Regions from separate parts of the Streptomyces castrisilvae genome, predicted to be linked through region 2. Evidence: riboswitches for the same ligand, from Rfam matches in the RefSeq annotation. Region 2 holds a riboswitch; each other region holds the start of a gene.

Region 1 (4,279 bases), 4.1 Mb from region 2:
CGTGCGACGCCAGGTAGGCGATCGGGTCGATGTCCGAGCCGTACGCCGGGCCGGTGCGGACCTCGAAGTGGAGGTGCGGGCCGGTGGCGTTGCCGGTGGAGCCGGAGAGGCCGATCTGCTGGCCCGCGGTCACGGTCTGGCCCGCCGAGACGGAGAGCGAGGACATGTGGCCGTACTGCGAGTAGTGGCCGTCGGCGTGCTTGATGACGACCTCGTTGCCGTAGGCGCCGCCCCAGCCGGCGGTGACGACGGTGCCGGAGGTGATGGCCTTCACGCTGGTGCCGGTGGCGACGGGGAAGTCGATGCCGGTGTGGCTGCCGCTGGACCAGCTGGCGCCGGAGGCGCGGTAGGCGGTGGTGTGGTTGCCGGGGACCGGGTGGACGTAACCGGAGGCGTTGTCCTGGGCGGCCGGGGCCTGGGCCTCCTGGGACGCGGAGGCGCCGGAGGAGGATTCGGAGGCCGTGGTGGTCTTCGTGCCGGTCGTCTTGGCCTCGGTCTTCGGGGCGGCCTTCGCCTCCGTCCGGGCGGGGGCCTTCGACGGGGTGGTGGAGGCGGTCGCGGCCGACTTGGCGCCGAGCGTCAGCTTCATGCCCGGGAAGATCAGGCTCGGGTTCTCGCCGACGACGTCGCGGTTGTCCTGGTACAGCTTGTGCCAGCCGCCCTTGAGCTTGTGCTCGGCCGCGATCTTCGACAGGTAGTCGCCGGAGACGACGGAGTAGGTGGTGGTGCCGGCGCTCTTCGCGGACTTGGCCGGGGTGCTGTGCGCGGCGGCCGACTTCGAGGTGGCCGGGGCGGCCTGCTCCGCGGCGTTGGCACCGGTGGCGCCGAGCAGCGGAAGAGCGATGACGGCTCCGCCGGCGCTCGCGGCGACGACACCACGGGCGATGGTGCTGGACTTGGGACGACGGTGCTTACCCGAAATGGGCATGAAGGGTTTCCTCTCCGGCGCCTGCGAGGTGAGCTGTCGGGTTCGGGCTGGAGATGCCCGGCCGCGGCTGGCGCGGCTTCACCCCTAGCCGGCCGGTTCTCCCGGTCGGCGGCTTACCTGGTTCCCCCGCTCCTGCCACACGGTGAGTGGGTGCGAATTCCGGACGGCGGCAGGATTGGGCGTTCCATCCGGATTGACATGGAACGTAAGCGAGCCGGGACGGCGGAAACAAGCCACGGGTTCCGCCCGGGATTCGGCACCGGAAATTCGGCGCGGAATTCCGGTCACACTCCGTGGATTACGGATCTTGGCTTTCCGCGCGGCATACGGACTACCCCACCGCACCGCCACCACACACCGTCACGGATATGATCCCGCTCACGAGCGGGTGATCATCTCCCTTGCAACCGGGGCATGTTCGGCAAAACGCCACATTACGGACATGCCGTAGCCGTCACCCACGCCGCAGCCGCAGCACCCGCGCGTCCAGGTCCCCGCTCAGCCCGGTGCGCAAGCCGTGGTGCAGCAGCACCGAACCGTGGTGCGCGGCCCCCGTGTCCAGGCAGGTGTACGTGGCCTCCGGATCGAGACCGCGCAGCCGCAGGGCCGGCGGCTCCTCCCCGTACCGCTGGGCATGGAGCCACATCAGTACGACGGTGTCCGCGCCCCGCACGTACTGCACGGCGCCGAGTCCGCTGTCCGGCGCGCGCAGCCGGTACAGCTCCCCCAGCTGCACGACCGGGCGGATCTCCTTGTACAGCTCCACCCACCCGCGCGCCTCGTCCAGCTCGGCCCCGCTCCACTCGGTGAGGTCGCCGCCGATCCCCAGCACCCCGGCCATGGCGCTCACGAACCGGAAGCGCAGCGAGGAGAAGCGGCCGTTCAGCTGGAGGTTCGGGCTGTCCGTGACCCAGGCCGCCATCACCCGGGCGGGATGGATCTGCCCGAAGCCCTCCTGGATGGCGAGGCGGTCCAGCGGGTCGGTGTTGTCCGACGTCCAGACCTGGTCCGTACGGGAGAGGATGCCCAGGTCGACGCGGCCGCCCCCGCCCGAGCAGGACTCGAAGGCGACTGCGGGGTGGGCGGCGCGCAGCCGGTCGATCAGCGCGTACAGGCCGTCCACGTGCTCGGTCCAGAGCCGCTGCGGGTAGTCCGCGCCCGGCCAGCCCGCGTCCGAGAAGCAGCGGTTGAAGTCCCACTTCACATAGTCGACCGGCGTGGTGGACAGCAGCGCGTCCAGCCGCTCCCACAGATACGCCCGCACGTCCGGGCGGGCCAGGTTCAGGACCAGCTGATTGCGGAACTCCGTCCGCTCCCGCCCGGGGAAGTGCTGCACCCAGTCGGGGTGGGCACGGTAGAGATCGCTGTCGGGATTGACCATCTCGGGCTCGACCCAGATCCCGAACCGCATGCCCAGCCCGTGCACATACCGGGCGAGCGGGCCGAGCCCGTCCGGGAACCGCTCCGGGTTCGGCGTCCAGTCGCCGAGCCCGGCCCGGTCGCTCACCCGCTGCCCGAACCAGGCGTCGTCCACGACGAACAGCTCGACGCCCATCGCCGCCGCGCGCTCGGCGAGGGCCCGCTGCTGGTCCTCCGCGATGTCGAACCGGGTGGCCTCCCAGGAGTTGTAGAGGACCGGGCGCGGCTCGGAAGCGTCGGGGATCACATGGGCGAGCTGCCAGGCGTGCCAGGCGCGGCTGGCCCCGCCGAAGCCCGCCGCGCTCCACAGTCCGGCGAAGACGGGGCTGGTGTACGACCGACCGGGCGCGAGGCGCAGCAGCCCGGAGTCGTCGTAGCCGGCGCCGCCGGTGATCTGTACGAGCCCGTCGGGCAGCCGCTGTACGGCGATGCGCCAGGACCCGGACCAGCCGAGGGCGCAGCCGTAGACCTCGCCGTTCTCCTCGGTGGCCGCGCCGTCCGCGTCCAGGGCGAGCCAGGGCAGGCCCTGGTGGCCGGTGTGGCCGCGCCGGCTGGACAGGAGGTGTTCCCCGTACGCCAGCTCGGTGCGCTCCAGCTGGGTCTCCGCCGCCCAGCGGCCGTGCAGCCGGCTGAGCCGCCAGCCGTCGCGGGCGGGCGGGGACCAGGCCGCCGCGTCGGCGCGGAGCAGTTCGACGGGCGGGCCGTCCGGTCCGGTGTGGGTGAGCGTGGTCCAGCGCTCGATGACGTCGGAGTCGTCGCGCATCCGGTAGTGCAGGGTGATCGCGAGGCGGTGCAGCGGATCGTCGAAGGAGATCCGCAGCTCGTCGCCGTCCACGGCGTCGCCCGTGAACACCCACGCGGTCCCGCGCACCTCGTCGGTGCGCACCGAGAGTGCGGGGCGCACGAACCGCGGGCCGCCCTCCACCGGGTACTCCTCGCGGCCGTCCAGCGGGGACTCGAAGCCCCGGCCGGGCGGCGCGGGTGCGGCGGCCAGGGCTTCGGCGGCGGCCAGGGAGATCCGCGGGCCCCAGTGCAGGTGCAGCAGCTCGTGCCGGCCGGTGAGATGCAAGGCGTAGCTGCCGCTCGCCCCGGTCAGCAGCCAGGTCCGGCCCCGGTCGCCCGTCTCGATCATCGCGCCCCCGTCCACGTGCCACAGATTCACACAGTTCCGCACATCATCGACCGCGCGACGAGGGAGGGCAACGCCCCGCACACGGAAAATCGCACCCCGTCCACCGCCGGAGGGAGGCGCCGACCGAGATGATTGCCCCTGGAACCGATGTCGTATCGTCACGGGCGTGGGCCCGTCGGCGACAGGCGCCGGGGCAGAGCCTCCAGGAGTGACCGTGACGCAGCAGCTGCCGCAGACCCCGCCGACGGAGCCCGTGCTGGCCGGTGTCCGCAACTTCCGGGACGTGGGCGGACTGCCCGCCTCCGACGGCCGTCGGGTGCGGTACGGAAGCCTCTACCGCAGCGGCCACCTGGCCCACGCCACGGCCGAGGACACGGCCTTCCTCACCGGTCTCGGCCTGCACACCGTCTTCGACTTCCGCAACGCGGCGGACCACAAGCTGGACGGTCTCGACGTGGAGCTGCCGGGCGTGCGCAATGTGAGCATCCCGCTCAGCGACCCGGCGGACGGGGCCGAGTTCTGGCGGATGGTGCGCGACGGCGACATGGACGAGCTGCGCTCGATCCTGGCCGACGGGAAGGGGACCGGCCGCATGGTCGCCTCCTACCGCGCGATCATCCTGGACCGCACGGCCGAGCACAGCCGGGTCCTGCACGCGCTGGCCGAGGACAGCGTGCCGGCGCTGATGCACTGCGCGGCCGGCAAGGACCGGGCCGGGCTCTCCATCGCGGTGACGCTGCTGGCGGTGGGTGTCGGGCGCGAGGCCATCGAGGCCGACTACCTGAAGTCGAACGACGCGC
Region 2 (4,279 bases):
GAAGTACGAGAGGCGAGTCGTCGATCTTGCCGACAGCATCGCGATGCGGGAGGACCTCATTCACCTGCCGACCCGACGGACGAGGAGTGGGAGGCGGTTCTGGCGATGCTGCGCGGGTTCTTCTCCGAGAAGTCGAAGAAGCACTTCATCTCGAAGTACGACATTCGCCAGTAATTCTCCGGCATGCTTCACAGGTTGCGCCACTGCTTGTCATGGGTCGAGATGCCGCTCACCTGGGGCCCCATCAACCCCATGAGAGAGCGCCAGCTGTTCTGGTGGAAGCGGGGCGCCTGGCCGCAGATCATGACTCTTCTGGGAGCGGACCGGCAAGGTGTGGAGGCATGCCGGCATCCGACGCTGCCGCAGCTCACTGTCACCGTTCAACCGCGAGGCGGCATGCGGGCGCAGGCGGGGAGTGAGGCCCTCAGTGCCGGGAGGACGCCTTGACGCGGCGGCTTCGGCGCTTCCTCTTGGCTGCCGAACGGGGCATGCGCGAATCAACGAAGATGACACTCTGTCAACTCTGTGACTTTCGCGTGATCTCTGCTGCATCGACTTGTGACTCACGTTCGAGTCCCGCTAGGTTCACCGTTCGACTCACCAGTCGCTTGTCAGTCACACGGAAGGCATCTCCCATGGGCTCCGCGAACGGCAGACACCGTCGCCCTCGTCAGGCACCCGCCATCGTCGTCGCCGCAGGCGTGACCGGCTCGGCCATCGCCATCCCGCTGCTCGGCGCGGCGGGCGCGCACGCGGCGGAGGCGTCGACCTGGGACCGGGTGGCCGAGTGCGAGAGCGGCGGCATGTGGAGTGCCGACCTCGGCAACGGCTCCTACGGCGGGTTGCAGTTCTCGCCGGAGCTCTGGAAGGCGTACGGCGGTGAGTCCTACGCCGAGCGCGCGGACCTCGCCAGCCGGTCGCAGCAGATCGCCGTGGCCGAGAAGGTCCTGGCCGCCAAGGGGCCGCAGGCGTGGCCCAGCTGTGCGGTCGTCTCCGGGCTCACGAAGGACTCGGGCCCGGCTGACACCGGCCCGGGGGCCACGCCCTCCGACAGCCCCTCCCGGAGCGCGGACGCGGGGCTGGACGCCGGTCTGGGCGCCGACCCGGCCGACGACGCGTCCTCGGGGGCGTCCCGCACGCCCTCGGCCTCGGCCTCGGGTGACGCGACCGGCGGGGCCACGGGTGACGCCGCGGACAAGAGCGCGGGCAAGAAGGACGGCAAGGCGGATGGCGGGCAGGACGGCAAGGGGGGCGCCGGGGCGTCCACCTCCCCGTCGGCCGACCCGTCCGGCGCGCCGTCCGCCGACCCCTCCGCCTCCGCCGACCCGTCCACCGCCCCCTCCACCGACCCGTCCGGCTCCTCGGACGGTGCGAGGGAGACGGGCGGCAAGCACCGGGGCACCCCGGCGCCCGACGACACGGCCGAGGCGGACAGCGGCCGCGACACGGGCCGGCACGCCTCGCGGGGTGACGGTGAGGCACGCGACACCGGAGCGCGGGAAGCTGACGGCACGTACACCGTCCGGCCCGGCGACAACCTGTGGGCGATCGCCGAGGCGCAGGAGCTGCCCGGCGGCTGGACCGGGCTGTACGAGGCGAACAAGGACGAGGTCGGCTCCGACCCGGACCTCATCCTGCCCGGCCAGAACCTTGACCTGGGGCTTGACGCCCAGTGACCACGGTCCGATGAACAGCTGAAGACACCCCGATTTTTGGGGGGTTTAAGAGGCCCATGTCCCACTTTTGACCAAGTGAGACATGGGTCTCTTTGCGTGAACTCACGCATCTTGTCCGGGAGGTCCCTCCGCATCCGTTCCGACCTGCGTAAATGAGGGTTCATCGGATGCTCATACGGGATGATTATCCGGTATGTCCATCTTTGAATATGAGGGTTACGTGTGATTACGGTCAGAACCGCTCGCACCGCGGGCCCCGTCGACCGTCACGCCGAATCCTGCCGTCGGTCGAAGGGAACAGACGCGTAAAGCGCCGTAGGCAGGAGCGGGGGACCCAGGTAAGCGCTGGGCCGGATCGTCGGGAGACGATCAGGACCGGCTAGGGGTGAAGTCGCGCCAGAGGCGCGGCCGGGCAACTCACTTGGCCCGAACCCGACAGCTCACCTCGCAGGCGTCGGTGAGGAGAAGTCTCGATGCTGCTCAACAGCAAGGGCAACAAGCACCGTCGCCCGTCCAAGCTCGTCCGGATCGCCTCGCTCGTCGGTGTCACCGGTGCCGCCGTCGCCGTGCCGCTGATGGGCGCGACCGGCGCCTCCGCCGCCTCCGTCGCCACGTGGGACGCCGTCGCCCAGTGCGAGTCCGGTGGCAACTGGTCCATCAACACCGGCAACGGCTACTACGGCGGCCTGCAGTTCTCCCAGTCCAGCTGGGCCGCCGCCGGCGGTACCCAGTACGCGCCCCGCGCCGACCTGGCCACCAAGGCCCAGCAGATCGCCACCGCCGAGAAGCTCCTCGCCATCCAGGGTCCGGGCGCCTGGTCCTGCGCCGGTGCCGGCAACCTGAGCAACGACGGCGTCGACCCGGGCGTCGACACCGGCTCCGGTGCCGCCAAGACCGAGACCGCTCCGAAGCAGGAGTCCGCGCCGGTCCAGAAGTCCGAGCCGAAGAAGACCGAGCGCACCGAGGCGCCCGCCACCAACCGCTCGGACCGCTCGGACACGCCGAAGAAGGCCGAGCGGAAGACCGTCACCACCCCGGCCGGCGGGAAGGTCGAGAAGGGCGACGGCGAGTACAAGGTCGTCGCCGGCGACTCCCTGAGCGAGATCGCCGCCGACCACGGGGTCGAGGGCGGCTGGGAGAAGCTGTTCGAGCTGAACAAGGACATCGTCGAGGACGCCGACCTGATCTACCCGGGTCAGCAGCTCCACCTGACGAAGTAGTCGCGGTCCCTCCTCGCTGACCGCTCAGGCCGCCCCGGCCCGGCGCGCACCTTCCCCCCGTGCGTGCCGGGCCGGGGCATGCCGCTTTTTGTGGTCCGGGCGGGGTGTGATCGTTCAACTGTTGTAGTTACTGGCCAGTAAATATCTGGCGCTATGTCCGGCTGTGCCCGCCCTTGGGTCCTTTTTCGTCCCAGGGTCCGGGCGCCCGGCCGACGCGGACGGCCGGGCCGGTTAGGCTCTTGTCGCAAGGCCGAAGAGACCAAGAGGCCCTGCACCATCAGCGTCATATCCCAGAAGGAGATGCCACGTGCCGTCCATCGACGTCGTCGTAGCCCGGGAAATCCTCGACTCCCGGGGCAACCCCACGGTCGAGGTCGAGGTTGGCCTCGACGACGGCAGCACGGGTCGTGCTGCTGTTCCGTCCGGCGCCTCCACCGGTGCGTTCGAGGCCATTGAGCTTCGCGACGGCGACCCCAACCGCTACCAGGGCAAGGGCGTCGAGAAGGCCGTCCTCGCCGTGATCGAGCAGATCGGCCCGGAGCTCGTCGGCTACGACGCCACCGAGCAGCGCCTCATCGACCAGGCGATGTTCGACCTGGACGCCACGGAGAACAAGGGCTCGCTCGGCGCCAACGCCATCCTCGGTGTCTCCCTCGCCGTCGCGCACGCCGCCTCCGAGGCCTCCGACCTGCCGCTGTTCCGCTACCTCGGTGGCCCGAACGCGCACCTGCTGCCCGTTCCGATGATGAACATCCTCAACGGTGGGTCGCACGCCGACTCCAACGTGGACATCCAGGAGTTCATGATCGCGCCGATCGGCGCCGAGTCCTTCTCCGAGGCCCTGCGCTGGGGCGCCGAGGTCTACCACACGCTGAAGAAGGTCCTGAAGACCAAGGGCCTGTCCACCGGCCTCGGCGACGAGGGCGGCTTCGCGCCGAACCTGGAGTCCAACCGCGCCGCCCTCGACCTCATCGTCGAGGCCATCAAGGAGGCCGGTTACACCCCGGGCAAGGACATCGGGCTCGCGCTCGACGTGGCCGCCTCGGAGTTCTACAAGGACGGCAAGTACGAGTTCGAGGGCAAGTCCCGCTCGGCCGCCGAGATGACCGAGTACTACGAGGAGCTCGTCTCCGCGTACCCGCTGGTCTCCATCGAGGACCCGCTGTACGAGGACGACTGGGCCGGCTGGAAGGTCATCACCGACAAGCTCGGCGCCAAGGTGCAGATCGTCGGCGACGACCTCTTCGTCACCAACCCGGAGCGCCTGGCCCGCGGCATCGAGGAGGGCTCCGCCAACGCCCTGCTCGTCAAGGTCAACCAGATCGGTTCGCTGACCGAGACCCTGGACGCCGTCGAGCTGGCCCAGCGCAACGGCTTCAAGTG
Region 3 (4,279 bases), 2.3 Mb from region 2:
GGTGGCGGGGTCGGTGAGGGTTGCGGTGACGGTCGTGGACAGGTGCCACATGGCCTCCGTCCGTACCAGCGTGGGCTGTTCGGGCACGTCCAGGCCGGTGCAGAAGGGGGCGAGGGCCTCGCGCACGGCATCGACGACGACGGCGTGCTCGTGGAGGTCCTTGGGCGACTCCAGCAGCGCGGCGGCCCGCCGCACGTCCTCGGCGAGGTCGTTGCTGCGGGGTGCGGAGCCGGCCAGCGGGTTGGCGGTGAGCCGGCCTCCGGTGCGGGCGACGAGGAGTTCGGGGCTGGCGCCGATGAGGGTGCGGCCGGGGCCGCTGGGCACGGCGAAGGTGTAGCCGCCCGGGTCGTGGCGGGCGAGCCGGCGCAGCATGGCGGGCAGATCGAGGTCCTGGGAGGAGGTCAGTTCCAGGGTGCGCGCGAGGACGACCTTGTCGAACTCGCCCGCCCGCATCCGCCGGACCGCCGCGTCCACCGCGGCACCGTAACCGGCCGCCGACGGGACCTCCCGGGTCTGCCAGGTGCCGGGCCCGGCGGCCGGGACGGGCAGGGCGACGAACGGGTCGTCGCGCAGGGCGGATGCCCGGCGCACGGTCTGCGGGACGGCCAGCGCGGCCGGTGCCTGCGGGTCGAAGGGCAGCGAACCCATGACGACCGGCGCCGCGTTCCCGGCCCGCCGGGCGGCGTCCAGGGCCTCCTGTACGCGGACGGCTGGCGGCCGGTCGTCGTGCGGGACCTCGGCGGCGGTGCCGGTGCCGAGCAGGGTGCGGCCGGGCGAGGCGAGGAAGCGGTCCGTGCCGGGCCGGTAGGCGTCCAGGAGTGCGGTGGCCGGACCGGATGAGGGGGAGTGCGGTGGGGCGGCCTGGGGCGGGGCGGAGGGTACGCGCAGTGAGGCAGACATCGTGGTGGTCTCCAGTGGGGGAGGGCTGCGAGCCGCTGTCAATGACGTGGTGCGTGCAGGTCAGGCCCGCAGGGTGGCGCCGCCGTCGACGTAGAGGTCGTGCAGGGTGATGTGGCGGGCGCGGTCGGACACGAGGAAGGCGACGGCCTCGGCGATGTCCGAGGGGTCGGCGATCCGGCCGAGCGGTATGCCCGTGCGGTAGCTCGCCAGGTCCCCGGCGATGACGCGCCGGGCCGCGGGCCCGTCGTCCCGCTCCTCGCCGGCCGGCCACATCCCGCGCTGCATGTCGGTGAGGGTGGAGCCCGGTGACACGGTGTTGCACCGCACGCCCAGGGGCGCCAGCTCAAGGCCGAGGCATTTGGTGAACATGACGGACGCGGCCTTCGACGCGGCGTAGGCCGCCATGGTCGTCCTGGGTATGCCCGCCGCGTTGGAGGCGACCGTGACGATGCTGCCCGCGCCGCGCCCTGCCATCCGGCGCGAGACGGCCCGCGAGACGTGGAACACCCCGTTGGTGTTGACGGCGAACGTCGCCGCCCAGTCCTCGTCCGTCAGCTCGCCGACCGGCGAACAGCGCAGTATCCCGGCGACGTTGACCGCGATGTCGAGTGCGCCGACGGTCTCCTCGGCATCGGCGACGAGGGCCTCCACGGCCGCCGCGTCCGTGACGTCGAGGACCCGCGCGACGACGCTCCCGCCGTGTTCGCGGGCGAGCGCGTCGATGCCTTCGCGGTCCACGTCGGTCGCCAGCACCCGGCAGCCGCGTTCGACGAGGACCCGCACGACCGCCTCGCCTATGCCGCGGCCCGCTCCCGTCACGAGGGCCAGCCGGCCGCTGAGTTCCTGGGCGGTGCTCACTTGACCATCGCCTTCCGGATGTCGTCGCGCACGGAGACGGCCGCCTGCGCGCCGCCGGGGCTCGTCCACCTGGTGCCGTCGATCACGGTCGCCTGGTGGACGCTCACCGCCGTTCCGGTCGCATCCGTCACCCGAGTCGTCGTCGCCTTGCCCGCGTGGGCGGACGCGTCCGGTTTGCCGGACGGCCCGCGGGTGCTCGGGGCGAGACCGCTGAAGCCGGCCGGCGAGACCGCCACGGCCGGGCGCAGGAGACGACGGGAGGAAGGGGTGGGATGCGGCGCCATGGCCTGGGATCTCCGTGTGTATGCGAGGGGCGAGTGGGTCCGGGCGGGCGTTCCGTAGCAACCGACAGGGGAGCGGTACAGAGCGATTGACGTCGTCTCAGGGCAGGGATGTGCCCCGGGAGCCGCCGAAATCCGCTCGGGACACTTAGGTTAGGCTAACCATATGTCGATCGTGCAAGGGGGACGGCCCAAATCAAGGACCCGCTCCAGTGAAATCCTGCTGAGGGAAGGGTGTTTCGTCCGCTGGGCGGCCATCGGGCTCGTACTCCCGCCGCCGCCCCTCGTTCCGCTCTCCCTCGTCATCGGCGCCAGCTCGGCCGGCGGCACCCGGCACCGCCTCACCGGCGAACCGGGCGCCCCGTCGTTGCGGACGTCGGTCGCGCCGTGCCCGCCGGACAGGCCGTCGCCGTCGTGGGCCCCAACGGATGCGGCAAGTCGACCCTGTTGCGCACCACCGCCCGGCTCCGCCGCCCCGCACCGGGCGCGGTGAACGCGTCGGCCGGCTCTCCGGCGGTCAGTGCCGGCGGTGCCGGCTCGCGAGGGTCCTCGCCCGGCGGACGCCGCTCACCCTGCTCGGCGAACCCACCGGCGCCCTCGGCCCCGGCCACGCCATGATGTCCCAATTGCCCACTTATGGATCAAAAGCCAAAAAGGGGCATTTCGGGGGTATTTAATGGTGCCTAAAGGTGTGAACACCGGGTAAATCGCCCCTTTCGGGCGCAGTGGCCAGCGTCACGTTTGTCATCCCTGACGCATGATCCGGTGTCGCGGTTCCCAGACGCGCCAAGAAAGTTGACTTCCGTCGGCGCCGCCGATGATGAGCATTTCCTTTGATTGATCTTGCAAAACAATTGTGATCACCAATTCCGGGCTTGTTCCGGCCGTCGTTTCTCGCTTACGGTCACCGACATCCAATCCGGATGGAACGCCGAATCCTGCCGCCATCCGGGAACCCGACCACTCACGTACGGCAGGAGCGGGGGACCCAGGTTTGCCGCCGGTCCGGTATCCGGAGCGGCTAGGGGTGAAGTCGCCATGTGCGGCCGGACATCTCCAGTCCGAACCCGACAGCTCACCTCGCAGGCGGCGGAGAGGAAATGCGCCATGCCCTTCCCGGGTAAGCACCGTCGTGCCAAGTCCACGTCCCTGACCCGCGGTTTCATCGCCGTGAGCGCGGGCGGAGCCGTTCTCGCGCTCCCCCTGATGACCGCCGGAACAGCTTCCGCGGCCCCCGCGAAGACCGCCGTCACCGAAAAGGCCGCCACCCCGACGTCCGTCGCGGGCAAGGAAATTGCTGTACGCAAGGCCACGCCCACCACCTATTCCGTGGTGTCCGGCGATTCCCTTTACAAGATCGCTCAGGGGCATTCCCTCAGCGGTGGCTGGGAGCGCCTGTACAAGGACAACCGGAACGTCGTCGGCAGCAACCCCGACCTCATTCACCCGGGTCTGAAGCTGACCATCGGTGCCACGTCGCAGGCCGCCGCACCCAAGGCCGCGACGAAGAGCGAATTCAAGGCGGAGACCGCCGAGAAGAAGGCCGACACCACCACGCGGACCGAGAGCGCCGACCGTGCCGACCGCTCGGAGCGCACGACGGTGCCCGTCGCCGAGAAGACCGCCGCGGCCACCGAGACGCAGACGGCCACCGCGTACACCGACGACCTCGACGGCTGGATCAAGGAATCCCTCGCCGTCATGGCCGAGAACGGCATCCCCGGCAGCTACGACGGGATCTACCGCAACATCATCCGCGAGTCCTCGGGCAACCCGTTCGCGATCAACAACTGGGACTCCAACGCTGTCGCCGGCACGCCCTCCAAGGGCCTGCTCCAGGTGATCCAGCCCACCTTCGACGCCTACCACGTGCCCGGCACCTCGATGGACATCTACGACCCGGTCGCCAACATCACGGCCGCGTGCAACTACGCCGCCGCCACCTACGGCTCGATGGACAACGTCTTCGGCGCCTACTGATCTCAGCGGCCCCGCGCTCGGGGCGGAGTCGTGAGCAGGGGTGGAAGGAAGCGACACGCTTCCTTCCACCCCTTTTCGCATGGCTGCCGGCGGGACCGCCCGCCCCGGGGTGCGGCAGCCGGGCAACGCGTGGATGCTGGGATGGTCAGCGTTCCAAGGAGGACAGTCATGAGCATGCTCGACAAGATCAAGGGCATGATCAAGGGGCATCCGGACCAGGCCCGCCAGGGAGTCGAGAAGGGCGGCGACTTCGTCGACAA
Region 4 (4,279 bases), 1.2 Mb from region 2:
TTCCGCTGGCTGGACCGGGTCGACCCGGGGCCGTGGCGCAACCTGCTGTTCGCCTTCGCGTGGGGCGCGTGCGCGGCGGCGCTCGTCGCGATCATCGCCAACTCCTTCGCGACCCGGTGGATCGCCACCGCCGACCCGGGCAATGCGGACACCCTGGGCGCCACGGTCATAGCCCCCGTGGTCGAGGAGAGCGCCAAGGCGGCGGCCGTCCTGCTGCTCTTCCTCTTCCGCGGGCGGCAGTTCACCGGGATCGTCAGCGGCGTCGTCGCCGCCGGTTTCACCGCGACGGGGTTCGCCTTCACCGAGAACATCCTCTATCTGGGCAACGCCTTCGGCGAGGACCAGCAGCTGGGCTCCGGCTTCGCGGCGGTGACCGTGATGACCTTCCTCGTCCGGGCGGTGATGACGCCGTTCGCGCATCCGCTCTTCACCGTGCTGACCGGCATAGGGCTCGGGATCGCCGCGAGCAGCCCGCCGCACCGGCGGTTCAGGCGCGTCGCGGCGCCGCTGCTCGGCCTGCTCCTCGCGATGGGCATGCACTCCCTGTGGAACGGCTCGCCGACCTTCGGCCGGTACGGCTTCTACGTCGTGTACGGGGCCTTCATGGTCCCGGTCTTCGGCCTGGTGACCTGGCTGGCCGTCCGGTCGCGCCGCAACGAGCTGCGCACGCTCGCCGTCGAGCTCCCGGTGTACGCGGAGGCCGGCTGGCTGGCGCCCGCCGAACCTCTCACCCTCGCCTCGATGCGGGCCCGCGCCCTGGCGAGGAACGCGGCGCGGCGACGGTACGAGGTAGCGGTCCGCCCGTACGGCGGCCACCACCCGGCGCACGCCGCCTCGTCCGCACCGGCCGCGGCCAGGGAGCGCGGCAGGGCGGCGGCGCGGACGGTCGCCGAGTACGAGGCGTTCGCGACGTCCCTGGCCTTCCTGCGCCGGCAGGTCCGCCGGGGCACGGCGGACCCGGACTTCGCCGCGCGCGAGCTGGAGCTGCTGCACCACCTGTGGCAGCGCCGGGATGTCGCGGGCCCCGCCCTGGCCTACGCCGCCCAGGTCACGCAGCGCGTGCGCGCCCGCCGCGCCGCCCCGCCGCCGGGCCCTTACCCGTGGTACGGAGCGCGCGGGCCCACCGGCCCGTACGGCCCCGGCCCCTACGCGTACCCGGCGCAGCCGTACGGCCCCGGCGCCCACGGCCAACAGCCGTACGCCTACCAGCCGTACGCGCAGCCGCCGTACACCGCACCACAGCAGACCGGCAGCCCTGACGTCGGGGGGTGAGCGCCAGGACTGCCGGGGTTCGGTGGCCGCGGAGCGGCCGTGCGGGGGCGCGCCGCGGCGCGTGTGAACGCGAGGGGGCGCGCCGGAGCGGAAGGGGTGTCAGACGGTCAGGCCACGGGCGCGGAGCCAGGCCATCGGGTCGATGCCGGTGCCGTCCGGGGTGTGGACCTCCAGGTGGAGGTGCGGGCCGGTGACATTGCCGGTCGCGCCGACGCGTCCGATGGTGTCGCCGGTGGTGACCTTCTGGCCGACGGTGACGCCGATCGAGGACTGGTGGCAGAACCACAGCTCCGTACCGTCGTCCAGCTCCAGCACCGTGCGGTAGCCGTAGGCGCCGGACCAGCCGGCCGACTTGATGGTGCCGGTGTGGATGGCCTTGATCGGGGTACCGGTCGGCGCCGCGAAGTCGAGGCCCGTGTGGTAACCGGAGGACCACATCGAACCGGCTTCGCCGAACGTCGAGGTGATCGTGTACGAGGAGGTCGGGATGGCGTAGCTGGCGGCGAGCTTGGCCAGGCGCAGGGCCTCGGCCTTCTTCTTCGCCTCCTCCTCCGCCTTCTTCTTCTCGGCGGCTGCCTTGGCCTCGGCCTCGTCCTGCTGCTTCTTCGCCTCGGCGGCGGCCTTCTCCGCCGCGGCCTTCTCCTCGGCCGCCTTGGCCTCGGCGTCGGCGGCGCCCTGCTGCTGCTCGGCCTGCTGGAGGATGCGGGCGCGCAGCGCCTCACCGGCGTCCGTGGTGCCCTGCTCGGCCTCGGCGGTGGTGATGCCGGCGGTCGTCAGCGGGGCGGCGGCGGTCGCGGTGGCCGGGGTGTCGGCCTCGGCCTCACCGGAGAACAACGCGCCCACGCCGGGGAGGGACTTGGCGTCGGGGAGATTGTCCGCGATGGAATCGGGAAGAGAGATGGAGACCGGCGGTTTGCTCTGCGCAGTGGCCATGCCACCCGCGCCGACGGCCGCGATGACACCGACGCCGAGGACGGTGGAGCTACGGGCCAGACCATTGCGCTGCTTGGCGACGCGGTGCTTGCCTCGGACGGGGCGGACGGACTCCTCGGTGGGGTTCCATTCCTCCCAGGTCCGGTCGGAACCGGCGTCACCCGCGTCCGCGCGGAAGCCGGTGCCGAAGTCGGGCCCGGTGCCGAAGTCGGGGCCAGTGCCGAAGTCCGGGCCGGTGCCGTCGGCAAAGACGGTGCCGCCGGCAAAGCCGTTGCCCGGATCGGTCGCGTAGCCGCTTCCCTGCTCCGGGACGTACGCGGTGCCGGGGACCGGGGCGAAGCCGGGGCCGTACTCGGGCACGAACCTGGAAGGGGATTCGGGGGCAGGCTTGTTGGACGCCACGCGGGCGCACTCCTTTCCTTCCTTCTCGCCTACCGGGTTAGCTGACGGGTTCGGAGCAGGAAGGTCTCCTACGGGCTCCTCCGCCTCTTACGAAGACAGAGATGCCCGATTCACCCCATGTAGGTGGTTCCCCGGTTCCCTTGCGGAATTCGGCGCTCGCGCACGGTGCCGCCACTGACGGCGGCTGGGACAACCGCGCTGCGTTATCGAACGTTAATAGACAGGCGGGCCCGATTCCAAGCTGTTCCCGCTGATCGTTCACGTCCTTGGCCTGGACTTTACGGGACACAACCGGGTGGAAGCGGGCGAGTTGCTTGCCATCCGGGCATCGTCCAATTTCTGACGGTGTGTCAAATGTTATGCGGAGCGACGCCCTTCAGTCACGGAGGGTGGCATCCCGTTTGATGATCTTGACCGTCCTGCGCCGGTCGGGCTGCCCCTTCGCCGGCCGCAGGACCGCGAGCAGCGCCATGTCGTCGGTCGCCTTGCCCCCCGTATGCAGCCTCACGTCGTCGCTGAGCGCGGAGAGCAGCTCCTCGGGCTCGGGGAAGAGCCGTCCGCGCAGCCGCTCCACCGGGTCGTAGAAGACACCCTCGGCGTCACGGGCCTCGGACAGCCCGTCCGTGTAGAACAGGAGCGTCCCCCCGTCCGGCAGCTCCCACTCGTCCGCCCGGTCCGGCCGCACCACCAGACCCATGCCCAGCGGCAGCGCGGGCTCCGAAGGCGTCAGCGTCTCCACCGCCCCGTCCTGACTCAGCAGCAGCGGTTCGGGGTGGCCTCGGTTCACGATCCGCACCCGTTGCGCACCCGGCGGAATCTCCGCGACCACGGCGGTGACGAACTCCTCGAACGTGTCGAAGCCGCTGTCCCGGGTCGACTCCCGCTCCAGCGCGCGCTCCAGCCGCTGCGCCACCCCCTCCAGCGACTTCTCCTGCTCGGCCGCTTCCCGGAACGCCCCGATGACCACCGCCACCGCGGCCACCGCGTCCAGCCCCTTCCCGCGTACGTCCCCGAGCACCAGCCGCACGCCGTACGGGGTGTCGGTCGCCGAGAACAGGTCACCCCCGACGAACTCGTCCGCCTGCGCCGCCTCGTACCGCGCGGCCACGTGCAGCCCGCCGATCCGCTCGGCCGGCGTCGGCAGCACCGCCCGCATGGCGGTCTCCGCGATGACCCGGGCGGAGGCCAGCCGCTCGTTGCTCCGCTGGACGACCCGGTTGATCACGCACGCCTGGACGAAGACCGTGAAGACGGTGAGCAGTTCGATGAACGGGACCACACCCGGCAGCGCCCCCCTGTACAGCCGCATGGCCACCATGGCGACCATCGCGGCGGCCCCGATCCGGATGGTCGCGCCCAGGCCGAAGAAGGGTGCGGCGAGCAGCGGGGCGGCCGCGAACATCGGGACGGCGGTGAAGGCGGGCGGGGTGAAGAAGTCGAACACCACCCCCACGAGGATCATCGCGGCGGGCAGGGTCCGGACGAGCCGGCGGTTCGGCACGCCGCCGCGCCTCCGCCACCGTCGCTGCCACTTCCCCACCTGCGGTCTCCTGCCCGGCGCCACCACGGCCGCGGACGGTACCGCGCACCACTCCCCAGACTCACCGCATCCCGGCCGCACGGCGACTCCTCGTCGGCCGATGGGGCTAGCGATGGGGCTGAGGGCCCCCGG

What was found. A riboswitch is a leader RNA that binds a small molecule or an ion and turns the genes downstream of it on or off. The one in region 2 is predicted to bind cyclic di-AMP.
Region 1: linked by a shared signal. The riboswitch ahead of P8A18_RS30580 (M23 family metallopeptidase) and the one ahead of P8A18_RS12710 (transglycosylase family protein) in region 2 are both predicted to bind cyclic di-AMP.
Region 3: linked by a shared signal. The riboswitch ahead of P8A18_RS02440 (transglycosylase SLT domain-containing protein) and the one ahead of P8A18_RS12710 (transglycosylase family protein) in region 2 are both predicted to bind cyclic di-AMP.
Region 4: linked by a shared signal. The riboswitch ahead of P8A18_RS18050 (M23 family metallopeptidase) and the one ahead of P8A18_RS12710 (transglycosylase family protein) in region 2 are both predicted to bind cyclic di-AMP.

The regions. Positions count from the first base shown of each region.
Region 1 is NZ_CP120997.1:7,071,404-7,075,682, reverse strand. Features, by position in the region: gene P8A18_RS30580 (M23 family metallopeptidase) at 1-928, opposite strand, end outside; cyclic di-AMP (ydaO/yuaA leader) riboswitch at 932-1,091, opposite strand; gene P8A18_RS30575 (alpha-galactosidase) at 1,383-3,479, opposite strand; gene P8A18_RS30570 (tyrosine-protein phosphatase) at 3,694-4,279, shown strand, end outside.
Region 2 is NZ_CP120997.1:2,982,992-2,987,270, reverse strand. Features, by position in the region: gene P8A18_RS12720 (hypothetical protein) at 57-185, opposite strand; gene P8A18_RS12715 (transglycosylase family protein) at 636-1,676, shown strand; cyclic di-AMP (ydaO/yuaA leader) riboswitch at 1,978-2,145, shown strand; gene P8A18_RS12710 (transglycosylase family protein) at 2,150-2,896, shown strand; gene eno (phosphopyruvate hydratase) at 3,204-4,279, shown strand, end outside.
Region 3 is NZ_CP120997.1:636,285-640,563, reverse strand. Features, by position in the region: gene P8A18_RS02465 (isochorismate synthase) at 1-900, opposite strand, end outside; gene P8A18_RS02460 (2,3-dihydro-2,3-dihydroxybenzoate dehydrogenase) at 961-1,758, opposite strand; gene P8A18_RS02455 (hypothetical protein) at 1,755-2,042, opposite strand; partial or broken gene P8A18_RS02450 (ATP-binding cassette domain-containing protein) at 2,394-2,656, shown strand; gene P8A18_RS02445 (hypothetical protein) at 2,784-2,987, opposite strand; cyclic di-AMP (ydaO/yuaA leader) riboswitch at 2,959-3,143, shown strand; gene P8A18_RS02440 (transglycosylase SLT domain-containing protein) at 3,147-4,019, shown strand; gene P8A18_RS02435 (antitoxin) at 4,188-4,279, shown strand, end outside.
Region 4 is NZ_CP120997.1:4,199,337-4,203,615, reverse strand. Features, by position in the region: gene P8A18_RS18055 (PrsW family intramembrane metalloprotease) at 1-1,272, shown strand, start outside; gene P8A18_RS18050 (M23 family metallopeptidase) at 1,372-2,607, opposite strand; cyclic di-AMP (ydaO/yuaA leader) riboswitch at 2,619-2,772, opposite strand; gene P8A18_RS18045 (PP2C family protein-serine/threonine phosphatase) at 2,984-4,147, opposite strand.